Linked DNA regions of Metabacillus sp. B2-18. The protein of the gene in region 2 interacts with the protein of the main gene of each other region in a pairwise test. Links are inferred from orthologs where the notes say so. Each region holds a gene or a part of one and is shown on either strand. Other genes may lie near its edges.

Region 1 (6,889 bases), 3.2 Mb from region 2 along the record:
TTATAGCCATAAACCATGACAAGCTTATCCATTTCTTTTAATTTTACGACGGTACCAATCGGAACCAGCTTAGCAGGGTCGAGACTCTCGGTTTGTTCCTCTTCCTTTTCCGATTCGACTTTTTGACTTGCCTTTTGTTCGCTACAGCCTATCAGTGTAAGTACTAAAATAATAAATAAAAAAAAGAACTTTGATTTCATATATTTACACCATTTCCTTGACCTATTTTCAAATCATGTTCCACTTTTTCTTTCATCAGGTTTTCTTCTGGAGAGATGAAACCCTTATATATAACTTTCTCGATTAATTGCCTGTTAAAGAATACATTAAATTCCTCCGATAGATTCCCTTCTGGATATGGAACAGCAATATAATCATAGATTTCTTTCGTTTTAGTTTGTATCTGATGCCTTCCGTAGATCATGACAGGCTTTGTGATATCTTTTAATTTTACAACCGTTCCTATTGGTAAAAGGTCTAATGATAAGTCAGTCACTAGAAATCCCCTCTTTCTTAAAAAATATTGCACGGATGATTAAAGCCGCTATACATGTTCCATATAAAGGAATAAACATAAAAAGTAAAGGAACAAAAAGATCAGAAAGTTGGTCTTTTGGTATACCCCAGAATATCAGTACTGATAAGAAGATTGTTCCACTAATCCCCATAAAAATACTATAAAATAATAACGCAAACCTTGTTGCTTTTTTTACCTGCGGCTTATTTGGAAACATGTTATAAATCTCCACCTTATTAAACACTTTTATAATTACTCATTCTCATCTTTTTCTAGTCCTGCTTTTACGCCAACACCTACACCGTATGCAGCATAGATACTAGTCTCTAAACCTACTGAACCACTTACACCTATGCTTCCTAATGAAATATCTACACCAACAAACGGGTCATAATTAAATCCAAACCATTCCTCTAGTGGCTCATAGCCAAAGAAATTTAGTGGCTCCACCTTTAATTCTACTTTTGCTGCTGAAACTCCAGCTCCTGCACTATATGTATAATCTTCGTAATTTAATTTTGCTTCTCCTTGAGCAAAATTAAATGTACCATTTAATGGTGAGTTTTCGTGCGAAAAAGAAGACTTCGCCACTCCTGCCTCTGACTTAAATCCAATGTTTTGCCCATAAATTGTACTTTTGGTAAAAGATTCCAGACCATAAGGAACAGAAATTCCCATATCGCCATATAAGATTTTCTGGCTAACATGATCTGGAATATCATCCATATTATCAGTGTTAACGACTGAAGCGCCAATTTCTCCCTGAATATTTCTTTCTTCTATATCAGCTTCAAGTGAGTAGCCTGCGTTACCAACTCCATCCGAACCCCAACCATCTTCTACTTTATCTTCAATAGTTATAATGTTATCACTTTTCCTTTTAGTACCTGCTCCATCGGGATTCTGAGCAACTCCTGTACCAGAAATCGCTATGTCCTCAGAGTTAGTCATTATTCTATAGAAGCTATTATTATTTAGATAGAGGAGCTTACGCATAGATTCATATTCACTTGGAACTGTACTACGCAATAACATATAGTCAAAATTTTGCTTTTGATGTAGTGATTGAAGTAAAGACAAACGTTGGGTGAATACACTTGTTTGAACGGTGGAATAATTCCCCACACTTATTCTGCCTGATCTTAAAATACTCTGCATTTCAAGGATATACTGTTCCATCATATGGATATCCTTACCCACGGTTTCTAAGTTTTTACTATTTTCAGTATCAAAGCTAATCAAATCAGTAACTGTTTGATTAATCTCTTTATGGGCATCTTCCGTAGCATTTAGAAAATCTTGATCATTGACTCTAGGTACATGAACAATATCTTCAATAGTGTTTAAGTTCTCATTAGTTTCATTAACTAGTTTCACCAAGGATTTTTCCGATTGAGTTAACCCATCACTTAGTTCCCCTTCTAAGAAACTTTGTTTAATAAGACCATTAGGCTCATTTTCTAAATCTAAAGAACGATCTTTTAGTGTTATAAGTACTTTTTTATAATCTTCAAGAAGAGTAGAATAAAAAGTAAGGAAGGGGATATGTATATCCTGATAGAATAGCCTTATTGCGTCTGCGGTTTTGCCAGTAAAAGAATCTTGATAGTTAAAAAGTTCATTTATCGAAATGATTACTTGGTTCAATTGCGCTTTTTGAGAATCTAATTTGGATATTAAATCAGAAATACTATATTGTAATGAATGGTTATCTAATAATTTCATATGTTATTCTCCAGAGTTTAGAAAGAAAGATTGAGAAATTGATTGATCGGTTTCTTTATTTGACTCAACAGCCTGAATAGCTGATTGATTATTTTGTAAAAGTATGTGTTTATATTCCTCCCGAATTCTCTCTAACATTTGATTTAGTCCATTTATTGTTTTCACAACTTCCAATTCATTTTGTAGGGCAAAATCATCTTTGATTGATGTATCAAAATGCTCATTAGCGTTTTGGATATTCGAGACTAACTTTATGACGTCTTCGTATACAACCTTGATTGGCTGATTCAACGATTTTCAACTCTCCTTTCATTTTCAATCCGAGCTTTCTCCATTTCTATTTTTATTTCTAATGTTTGAATATCTACTTGAATTGAGGAAATTTTATCATCAATCACCTTAATTGCATTCCCTACTTGCGAATAGGTAATGTCTATATAGGAAGACTTTACAACTTCACGTTTATCAACAAAGCTCCTAGCTGTATTCCCATTCCATAGAGAAGCAGTTAATGCAGGTTCATCAACCGATAATTCCTGCTTAACAAGTATATCTTGAAGATTTAGTATAGTAGTTTTCGTATTTTTAAGTCTAATAAGCTGTTCCCTTTTCTCAATTAATTGCTGAAGCAAATAGGATAAATAGGACATATCATATGCTCCTTCCATGAATAATTCGGAAGTTGTTTCGTGTTTATGATATCAAATGGTAATTATTATAATAAATGGGTAATAAAAACCATTTATTGAATTGTGAGTTTTATTCATCATTCGAAATACCTAAATATAGAATAAGAATAGGAGGCCTAGTTTCCCTCTAAGGAATTTATGTAGGCTGTAAATCTTGAAGAGTTATTCGGATGATTAATCAGATCGCGGAAAAGTTACCTTTAGGAATAATAAAAAAGCTCCTCATAAGTTTGGTCAACTTATGAGGAGCCTCTATTAAAACCTCAATGTTAGTAATAACTTGGTTTGAGGGCGTTATTACATCATGCCGCCCATTCCACCCATGCCGCCCATGCCGCTCATATCTGGCATGCCGCCGCCTTCTTCAGGTTTGTCAGCGATAACAGCTTCAGTTGTTAAGAACATAGCTGCTACAGATGCTGCGTTTTGAAGTGCAGAACGAGTAACTTTAGTTGGGTCAACAATACCAGCTTCGAACATGTTTACCCATGTGCCGTTAGCTGCGTTGAAGCCGATGCCAACTTGTTCGTTTTTCAAGCGCTCAACGATAACAGATCCTTCAAGACCAGCGTTGTGAGCGATTTGACGAACTGGCTCTTCAAGAGAACGAAGGATGATGTTAACACCTGTTTGAGTGTCACCTTCTTCTTGAATAGCAGCAACTTTGTTATATACGTTCACTAGAGCAGTACCACCACCAGAAACGATACCTTCTTCTACTGCAGCGCGAGTAGAGTTAAGGGCATCTTCAATACGTAGTTTACGCTCTTTTAATTCAGTTTCAGTTGCAGCACCAACTTTGATAACTGCTACACCGCCAGCTAATTTAGCAAGACGCTCTTGTAATTTTTCTTTATCGAACTCAGAAGTTGTTTCTTCTAATTGAGAACGGATTTGGCTTACGCGACCAGCGATTTGATCAGCTTGGCCAGCACCTTCTACGATTGTTGTGTTTTCTTTTGTTACAACAATTTTAGAAGCGCGTCCTAATTGATCGATGTTAGCTGATTTAAGATCTAAGCCTAGTTCTTCAGTGATCACTTCTCCGCCAGTTAAGATCGCAATGTCTTCTAGCATTGCTTTACGACGATCACCGAATCCTGGAGCTTTAACAGCTACAGCATTGAATGTTCCACGAAGCTTGTTCACAACTAAAGTTGCTAATGCTTCACCTTCAACATCCTCAGCGATTAGTAATAGTGGTTTACCTTGTTGTACCACTTGCTCTAATACTGGTAGGATTTCTTGAATGTTTGTAATTTTTTTGTCAGTAATTAATACATATGGGTTTTCAAGAACTGCTTCCATTTTGTCAGAATCAGTTACCATGTATGGAGATGCATATCCACGATCGAATTGCATACCTTCAACTACTTCTAATTCAGTAGAGAAACCTTTGGACTCTTCGATTGTGATAACACCGTCGTTACCAACGCGCTCCATTGCTTCAGCGATTAATTGACCTACTTCATCATCAGCAGCAGAAATCGCAGCAACTTGTGCAATTGATTCTTTACCTTCGATTGGTTTAGAAATAGCTTGAAGCTCTTCTAATGCAACAGCTACAGCTTTTTCAATACCTTTACGAACTACCATTGGGTTAGCACCAGCTGTTACGTTCTTTAACCCTTCACGGATCATTGCTTGAGCTAAAACCGTTGCAGTAGTTGTACCGTCACCAGCAACATCATTTGTTTTGCTAGCAACTTCAGCTACTAATTTTGCACCCATGTTTTCGAATGCATCTTCTAATTCAATTTCTTTAGCAATTGTTACACCATCGTTTGTGATTAAAGGTGAACCGTATTTCTTTTCTAATACTACGTTACGTCCTTTAGGTCCTAATGTAACTTTTACAGCATCTGCTAAAGCGTCAACACCACGAAGCATTGAACGGCGAGCTTCTTCGCTAAATTTAATATCTTTTGCCATTTTTACATAACCTCCTCAAGATTATAAAATGTTCTATGATATAGGGCTGTTCTATTAACCGATAACAGCTAAAATGTCGTTTTCACGTAAAATTAAGTATTCAGTACCTTCATATTTCACTTCAGTACCAGCATATTTTGAGAAGATAATACGATCGCCTTCTGCTACTTCAAGCGCCACTTTTTCTCCGCTATCTAGTACACGACCTGTACCAACAGCAACTACCTTACCTTCTTGTGGCTTCTCTTTCGCACTATCAGGAAGGACGATACCACTAGCAGTTTTTTCTTCTGATTCAACTAACTCGATAATAACGCGATCACCTAATGGCTTTAACAAGTGAAACAACCTCCTCAATTTCATAAATAATTGATTAATTTTTCCTTTTTATTAGCACTCGCTATTCATGAGTGCTAACACAATTAATATATTATATAAGTTCCTTTTTAATTTCAAGTATGAAGCTTAATTTTTTTGAGAACTTTTTCTATTATTTTTCGACTCGGCTAACTTCTTATCGAAAACGTTATTATTTCACCATTTTGTCTCATGAAAAGAGATATCATACATAAGATTGAATGTGGGTATGTTACAATAAAGTTTGGTATAATTATTCGTTGTTATATCACCGATGGTTTACAAGGAGGCTAATATGAAAAGGCATTATTGGTTTATTTTATTAACATATATGCTACTACAGCTATCATCGTTTCTAGGAATAAGGTTATTAGACCTATTAAATATAGGAGAAACCACAGTTGAGAGGTTTGCATATTGGACAATCCTCAGCTTTACATTGGCTTTCTTCATTATTCTCTTTCTTTTAAGACACGACCGCCATGCAGAAAGTCGCTTCCGTGGGGAACCATCTTCTGTTGGAGCTTCAATCGGCTGGGCTGTTGCAGGTTTCTTTTTAGCTTTATTTGTACAAAGTGTTGCAGCAAATATAGAGGTAAATGTATTTGGGGTCGAAGCCGGGTCTGAGAACACTCAAATGATTGTTAATGTTATCAAGGTTTCACCCCTGGTTATCATTGTCACCTCAATTTTGGGTCCTATACTTGAGGAAATTATTTTTCGAAAAATACTTTTTGGGGTACTTTATACTAAAACAAACTTCTTTATTGCTGCTATTATAAGTTCACTTATTTTTTCACTATTACATGGTGAACCACAGCATGTTCTATTGTACGGTTCAATGGGATTCACGTTTGCATTTCTTTATGTTAAAACAAAACGAATACTCGTCCCAATCTTTGCTCATGTCGCTATGAATACAATGGTCGTTATTATCCAGACTGTATTCCAGGAAGATATAGAAAGAATGATGAAGCAAATGGAACAAATGCAAGTAATTATTGGAGGCTTTTTATCATGAGAACTAATCCTATTTCCATGGCCATTTTTTATTTAATTATGGGGTTGCTATTTACTTACTTAGCAATAAACAGTGCCGAGAATGGGATCTTTACCTTTCCAACTATTTTATTAATGCTGATCGCAACCTTTGATATCGGCGTTGCGATTCGAATGTTTACTTTATCAAGAAAAATAAAAAAAATGAACATAAAAAAATGAGACTTATCACGAGTCTCATTTTTTTATGTTCTCTTCTTCAAACCGCGCCTTTTGTGCCTTTCGATAGGAAATACGGGAAATCCAGATGCTAATTTCATATAAAATAAACAACGGTATGGAAACCATCAAATGGGACGCTAGTTCAGGCGGTGTGATTAAAGCTGCAATAACTAACAATACAAAGTATGCGTATTTTCTAACCTTTGATAAAAACATAGGGGTAACAATTCCTAATCTAGTCAGGAACATTATTACAACCGGTAATTGAAACAGTATACCAAATGGCACCGTTAGCTGTAATAAGAACGAGAAATACTCATTCACTCCGATAACTTGATTTATATCCAAGTCAGTTGATATTCTTTCCATAAAGTCGATTACAAACGGAAACAGGATAAAGTAAGAAAAGGAAATCCCGAGAAGGAATAACAAAAGTGAAATAGGAATA
Region 2 (6,759 bases):
ATTTACTTGTTGGGATTGTTGTATTACGTTCAATAAGCTTCGTAAATACCCCACCCATTGTTTCAATACCAAGTGAAAGCGGAGTAACGTCAAGTAATACAACGTCTTTTACGTCTCCAGTGATAACTCCACCTTGAATTGAAGCACCAAGTGCTACAACTTCATCAGGGTTTACGCCTTTATGAGGCTCTTTTCCTAATGCTTTTTTAATTGCTTCTTGTACAGCAGGAATACGAGTAGATCCCCCAACAAGAATAACTTTATCAATTTCACTAGCTGAAAGATCAGCATCGCTTAATGCTTGGCGGACAGGTCCCATTGTTCTTTCAACTAAATCTGAAGATAACTCGTCAAATTTAGCACGAGAAAGGCTTACTTCTAAGTGAAGTGGTCCAGCTTCTCCAGCCGTGATAAACGGTAATGAGATTTGAGTTGAAGTAACACCTGAAAGATCTTTTTTCGCTTTTTCAGCTGCATCTTTTAGACGTTGCAGGGCCATTTTATCTTTTGAAAGGTCAATGCCGTTTTCTTTTTTAAATTCTGCAACTAAGTAATCGATAATTACTTGGTCAAAGTCGTCTCCACCTAGACGGTTGTCCCCAGCAGTAGAACGTACTTCAAATACACCATCACCTAGTTCAAGTACAGATACGTCAAACGTACCGCCACCTAAGTCATAAACTAGGATTGTTTGGTCTTCGTCTGTTTTGTCTAAACCATATGCTAAAGCTGCAGCAGTAGGTTCGTTGATGATACGTTCAACTTCTAAACCTGCAATTTTACCAGCATCTTTTGTCGCTTGACGCTCAGCATCATTAAAGTAAGCTGGAACTGTAATAACTGCTTTTGTTACTGGCTCACCTAAATATTCTTCTGCATAAGATTTTAAATGTTGAAGAATAATGGCTGACATTTCTTGTGGTGTATAGTTTTTACCTTCAACTTCAACTTTATAGTCAGTACCCATATGACGTTTGATTGAGATAATTGTATTAGGGTTTGTGATAGCTTGACGCTTTGCTACCTCCCCAACTTGACGTTCGCCGTTTTTGAAAGCAACTACAGAAGGAGTTGTACGGTTACCTTCTGGATTTGGGATCACTTTCGGTTCTCCGCCTTCTAAAACTGCGACACATGAGTTTGTTGTACCTAAGTCGATACCGATAATTTTACTCATAGATAGAACCTCCTAATATGTAAGTTATGATAATTATTGATTTACTTTAACCATTGCAGGTCGAATCACTCGATCCTTCAATTTATATCCTTTTTGCAGTTCTTCAATGACAGAATTAGAATCATAGTTTTCATCCTCAACTTGCATCACTGCTTGATGTAGATGTGGATCAAATTGTTCACCAACTGATTTGATTGTTTCTACACCTTCGTTTTGCAGGGCTTGAACTAATTGGTTGTACACCATGTTCATTCCTTGTAGCAATGATTTGGTTTGATCATTGCTTGCTTCTATTTGTAACGCTCTTTCAAAGTTATCAAGAGCAGGTAAAATTTCAGAAACTAAGCTTTGTGCACGATACTTTTGAGCAGCCTCTTGATCTAAGCGAGCACGTCTTCTAAAGTTGTCAAAGTCTGCTTGAGCTCGAAGCATTTTGTTTTCTGTTTCATCAAGCTGTGCTTGTAAGGCAGCAATTTTAGCAGCTGACTCATCAACTACTTCAGCTTCTTCTACTTGAACATCATCTGCATCTACTATTTCAGCATCTGATTCGACGTTTTCAATTGTATCTACTGTTTCTTCTTGTTCTGCAACGTTTTTTTCATTTGACACGATCTTTCACCTCCCTTAAAGAAAGATATATATATCTAGTATTTATAAGCATGGGAATCGGATGGAATAGCGCTTATTCCATCCTTATCAATATAACCAAGCTTAAGAACCATGATACAAGTCGGTAAGAGTTTTAGACAGGTCACGTGTCATTCTTGTTAATAAACTTACAACACGGGAATATTCCATTCGAGTAGGACCAAGCACAGCTATTGTACCTAACTGATTGTCTCCTAATGAATAGGTGGCGGTAATAAGACTGCAGTTTTCCATTGCTGAAAGGTCATTTTCCTTACCAATTTTTATTGAAATGCCTGCAGAATTTGCTTTTAGTAGTCCATACAACTCTTTTTCTTGCTCAATCATTGTTAAAAGTGACCTAATTCTCCCAATATCTGAAAACTCTGGTTGACTGAGCATATTTGTTTTACCACCAAAATAAATTTTCTCATTTGACTCTAGCTTTAATGAACCAGCCATGATCTTTAATAGCATGTCATAGTTCTCAATATGATTCTTTAAGACAGTAACAACTTCTTTAAAGATTTTATTCTGGAGATCAACCAGTGGAACACCTACTAATCTTTCGTTAAGAATGTTCACCATTTTTTCAATATCACTTGGCTCTAGTGAATCTGGGAAAGTAATCGTACGATTTTCAACATGTCCAGTATTTGTGACAATGATGGCAACTGCAGTTTCCTTACTAATTGGCACGATTTGGATTCGTTTTAATCGATTTTCATTCACTTTCGGCCCTAGTACAATCGATGTATAATTTGTCATTTCCGACAAAATTTGTGCTGATTTTTGAACTACCTTTTCTAGTTCAAAAATTTTCTCAGCATAAATAGATTTAATTTGAGTTACTTCTGTTTTTGTTAATCTCTGTGGAGAAAGTAAATGGTCCACATAATAGCGATATCCCCTCTCAGAAGGAACACGTCCTGAGGAACTATGTGTTTTCTCAATAAATCCCAGGTCCTCTAAGTCAGCCATATCGTTCCTAATAGTAGCCGAGCTAAACGTAATTTCGTCTTTTTTCGCTAGTGATCGAGAACCAACAGGCTGAGCTGAATGAATAAAATCATCAATGATGACTTGAAGAACCAACAATTGGCGATCTGTAAGCACTATTCATCACCTCTGTTAGCACTCTTATAACGTGAGTGCTAAATATATATAAAAAGTTATCAAAACCAAAATAAATTGTCAATTATAAAATACTTGATTTATCAATGAAAAGCTCACAATTTTTAAATAAAGTCTGGTTTTTATGAAATTAAAAATTCTTGGAAAACTTCATTGCCTAATAGCTTCCCTTTATGAGTAAGAAAAAGGGATTCATCGTCATCTACCAGTAATCCTTGTTTAACAAGTTTTTGGATTTGACTACCAAATTTCTCTTCCAATTTAACTGAAAATCTTTTATGAAAAGTTTCCTTGTTAACACCTTTTACTTTTCGTAACCCAAGAAACATTTGCTCTTCCATTTCTTCTTCTTTGCTCACTTTTGTTTGTGCAGAAAAAGCTGTCCCGGATTCATCAATGTTCTCCATATACTTTCTGATTGGACCAACATTAGATGTTCTTAGCCCATTAACATATCCATGTGCACCTGCACCAAATCCATAGTAATACTCGTTGTTCCAATATGTTAGATTATGTTGACTTTCATATCCTGGAATGCTGTAATTACTTATTTCATATTGCTTAAAGCCATGCTTCTCCATTTCTTCCATTGCCAATTCATACATTTGCGCCTCATGCTCTTGAGGTGGCAGTGTTAATTTTCCTTTTTGCATTAAATTATAAAACACTGTTTTCGGTTCAATGATTAAAGAATATGCTGAGAAGTGTTTCACATTTAGAGTAAATGCAGTTTCCAGCGTTTCTCTAAATTGCTCGATTGTTTGTCCGGGCAGTGCATACATTAAATCGAGACTTAAATTATCAAAACCTACCTGTTCAGCTTGTTTTATTGTACGAAAAACATCATCTTTTCGATGAACTCGTCCAATTTTATTGAGAAGCTCATCGTCAAAACTCTGAACCCCAATACTTAAGCGATTAACTCCTGCATTCTTTAACACTTCCAATTTTTCTATAGAAAGCTCACCAGGATTTGCTTCAACCGCGAATTCAATAAGTTCATTTGTTGACAGCAGCTCGGTCGAGATACCTTCAAGAAGTCGATCAAGTTGTTTTGCCGATAGGGCTGTAGGAGTTCCACCACCAATAAAAATGGTTTTAAGCGGCTCCTGTTGTTTATTAATTTCCTTAGCATAATGCATTTCTGTTATAAGACTTTCAATATATTCATCAACAGGTTGTTGTTTGAAAAAAACCTTATTAAAATCACAATAATGACAAATATGATGGCAAAAAGGAATATGAATGTATGCGGATTTAATCATTTTTTCACCTTCTAATTAAGAAGCCGCAGACATCGCTGCGGCATCCATTTTCTTTCATATAACTTAAGAGAATTTATTATAGCATGTATCCGATTCTATCTAAAAGAATCAGCTTTCATCCATACGCAATACAGCCATAAAGGCTTCTTGTGGCACTTCAACAGAACCAACTTGCTTCATTCTCTTTTTACCTTCTTTTTGTTTTTCTAATAACTTACGTTTACGTGAAATGTCACCACCGTAACATTTCGCAAGTACGTTTTTACGCATTGCTTTGATTGTTGATCTTGCCACAATCTTTTGGCCAATCGCTGCTTGAATCGGCACTTCGAATTGTTGACGCGGAATAAGTTCTTTCAGTTTTTCAACAATTATTTTTCCACGCTCATACGATGAGTCACGGTGAACAATAAATGACAATGCATCAATCTTCTCAGCATTTAATAAAATGTCCATTTTAACTAGAGTTGATGTTTTGTAACCAATTAATTCATAGTCAAAGGAAGCATAACCTTTTGTATTCGATTTTAATTGATCAAAGAAATCATAAACAATTTCAGATAATGGGATTTCGTAATTAATGTTCACGCGATTTTCATCAAGATATTGCATATCTATGAAATTTCCACGTTTCTTCTGACAAAGCTCCATTACTGCACCGACATAATCATTCGGAACCATTATTGCCGCTTTAACATAAGGCTCTTCAATGCGGTCAATCTTTTGCGGGTCAGGCATATTAGATGGATTATCGACTCTTAGTGTTTCACCATCTGTTAAATGAACATCATAGATAACACTTGGAGCTGTAGTAATTAAATCAATTTTAAATTCACGTTCAATACGTTCTTGGATGATTTCCATATGAAGTAGTCCTAAAAATCCACAACGGAACCCAAATCCTAGAGCTTGTGACGTTTCTGGCTCAAATTGAAGAGACGAGTCATTTAGCTCAAGCTTTTCTAATGCTTCACGTAAATCATTATATTTAGCGGTATCAATTGGGTATAGTCCACAGAACACCATCGGATTTAACTTACGATAACCTGGCAGCGCCTCAGTTGCCCCGTTTTTTGCATTGGTAATTGTATCACCAACACGAGTGTCTCCAACGTTTTTAATAGCAGCTGTTAAAAATCCAACATCTCCTACATTTAATTCTTTTAACTGAACGGGTTTTGGATTGAATACCCCTACCTCAGTTACTTCAAATTCTTTACCGGTTGCCATCATTTTAATTTTTTGTCCTACTTTAACCGTTCCTTCAACTACACGAATGTATGCAACAACTCCGCGGTAAGCGTCATATAAGGAGTCAAAGATAAGAGCTTTTAACGGTCCTTCAGGATCACCTTGTGGTGCAGGTACTTTTTCTACAACCTGCTCTAGTATTTCTTCAATCCCAATTCCAGCTTTAGCAGATGCCAAAACTGCCTCAGATGCATCAAGTCCGATTACATCTTCAACCTCTTGACGAACACGTTCTGGGTCAGCACTTGGTAAGTCAATTTTGTTAATTACAGGCAAGATTTCCAAATCGTTATCAAGCGCTAAATATACATTTGCAAGCGTTTGAGCTTCTATTCCCTGAGCTGCATCAACCACAAGAATTGCTCCTTCACATGCTGCAAGACTTCGTGAAACCTCATACGTAAAGTCGACATGTCCTGGAGTATCGATTAAATGGAAAGTATATTCCTCTCCATCTTTCGCTTTATATTTTAATTGAACGGCATTCAATTTAATCGTGATCCCACGTTCTCGTTCAAGATCCATTGAATCTAACAGCTGATTCTTCATTTCACGCTGAGTTAAAGCTGATGTTTTTTCTAAAATACGATCTGCTAGAGTCGATTTACCGTGATCAATATGAGCAATAATCGAAAAGTTCCGGATTCTCGACTGCCTTTTTAATTTTTCTTCTCTATTCATAATATGTTTTCACTCCTACATAGCTTACAAATACACTATTTCTCATTATATCAATTGACAAATCAAGATTCAATGGATAAAAACGGAGGATGACCGTTGTTGTAGTAAAAAAGCCGACAGTTACTAATTGCCATTAGTTGATCATGGCGATTGTTTGTCGGCTTTCTTTTTATTCTAGTAAACCATTTAACCAGTTAGTTACCATATCCAATATTGTCGATACTCCATTACTAACTATGCCTGCAAGCTGTTTACCGATTTGAGAGAAGAAGTTAAAGGCTTCAATTTGTTCAAGCTGCTCTTGTTTTTTTTCAAGATCCTGACTGGTTACTTCGTTTCCAAGAATAGACGCGGCGACATCACCTGAATCATTTTGAACTTGAAATGCACCTTGTAAATCAGGATCATTGTATCCTTTCATTTTGATCATGCCTTGGTTTGCTTGCTGCATGCCAATTAACACGCCAAATAAAAGCACAGAACATAAAACAAAGCATTTAAACATGAATTTAATCATCTTACTTCCCTCACAATGTGTTTTACTTTTTTTCAGCTGATGAATCACCGTTTACTTTTTCTGCTTGCCAATAGTACTCGCTAAATACATCAGCTACAGCTGAA

The links.
Region 1: the proteins of grpE (region 2) and groL interact in binary tests that used the Escherichia coli proteins (3 or more experiments, as listed by UniProt). The link is inferred for Metabacillus sp. B2-18 from one-to-one orthologs.

Annotation. Positions count from the first base shown.
Region 1 is NZ_CP088245.1:242,544-249,432, reverse strand. What follows is about bases 2,547-5,396. They hold groL (chaperonin GroEL), read right to left. Parts: upstream 4,864-5,396; coding sequence 3,229-4,863; downstream 2,547-3,228. Other genes in these bases: groES (co-chaperone GroES), read right to left, coding at 4,918-5,202; LPC09_RS01410 (YwqH-like family protein), read right to left, coding at 2,547-2,892. Also shown: LPC09_RS01435 (DUF4176 domain-containing protein), read right to left, coding at 1-200; LPC09_RS01430 (DUF4176 domain-containing protein), read right to left, coding at 197-496; LPC09_RS01425 (hypothetical protein), read right to left, coding at 489-734; LPC09_RS01420 (LXG domain-containing protein), read right to left, coding at 770-2,242; LPC09_RS01415 (DUF5344 family protein), read right to left, coding at 2,246-2,533; more of LPC09_RS01410, read right to left, coding at 2,530-2,546; LPC09_RS01395 (CPBP family intramembrane glutamic endopeptidase), read left to right, coding at 5,516-6,241; LPC09_RS01390 (YdiK family protein), read left to right, coding at 6,238-6,441; twin-arginine translocase subunit TatC, read right to left, coding at 6,457-6,889.
Region 2 is NZ_CP088245.1:3,486,210-3,492,968, forward strand. What follows is about bases 1-2,720. They hold grpE (nucleotide exchange factor GrpE), read right to left. Parts: upstream 1,790-2,720; coding sequence 1,211-1,789; downstream 1-1,210. Other genes in these bases: dnaK (molecular chaperone DnaK), read right to left, coding at 1-1,177; hrcA (heat-inducible transcriptional repressor HrcA), read right to left, coding at 1,892-2,720. Also shown: more of hrcA, read right to left, coding at 2,721-2,923; radical SAM family heme chaperone HemW, read right to left, coding at 3,064-4,206; lepA (translation elongation factor 4), read right to left, coding at 4,315-6,138; LPC09_RS17795 (YqxA family protein), read right to left, coding at 6,308-6,655; spoIIP (stage II sporulation protein P), read right to left, coding at 6,678-6,759. UniProt on the Escherichia coli protein: Participates actively in the response to hyperosmotic and heat shock by preventing the aggregation of stress-denatured proteins, in association with DnaK and GrpE. It is the nucleotide exchange factor for DnaK and may function as a thermosensor.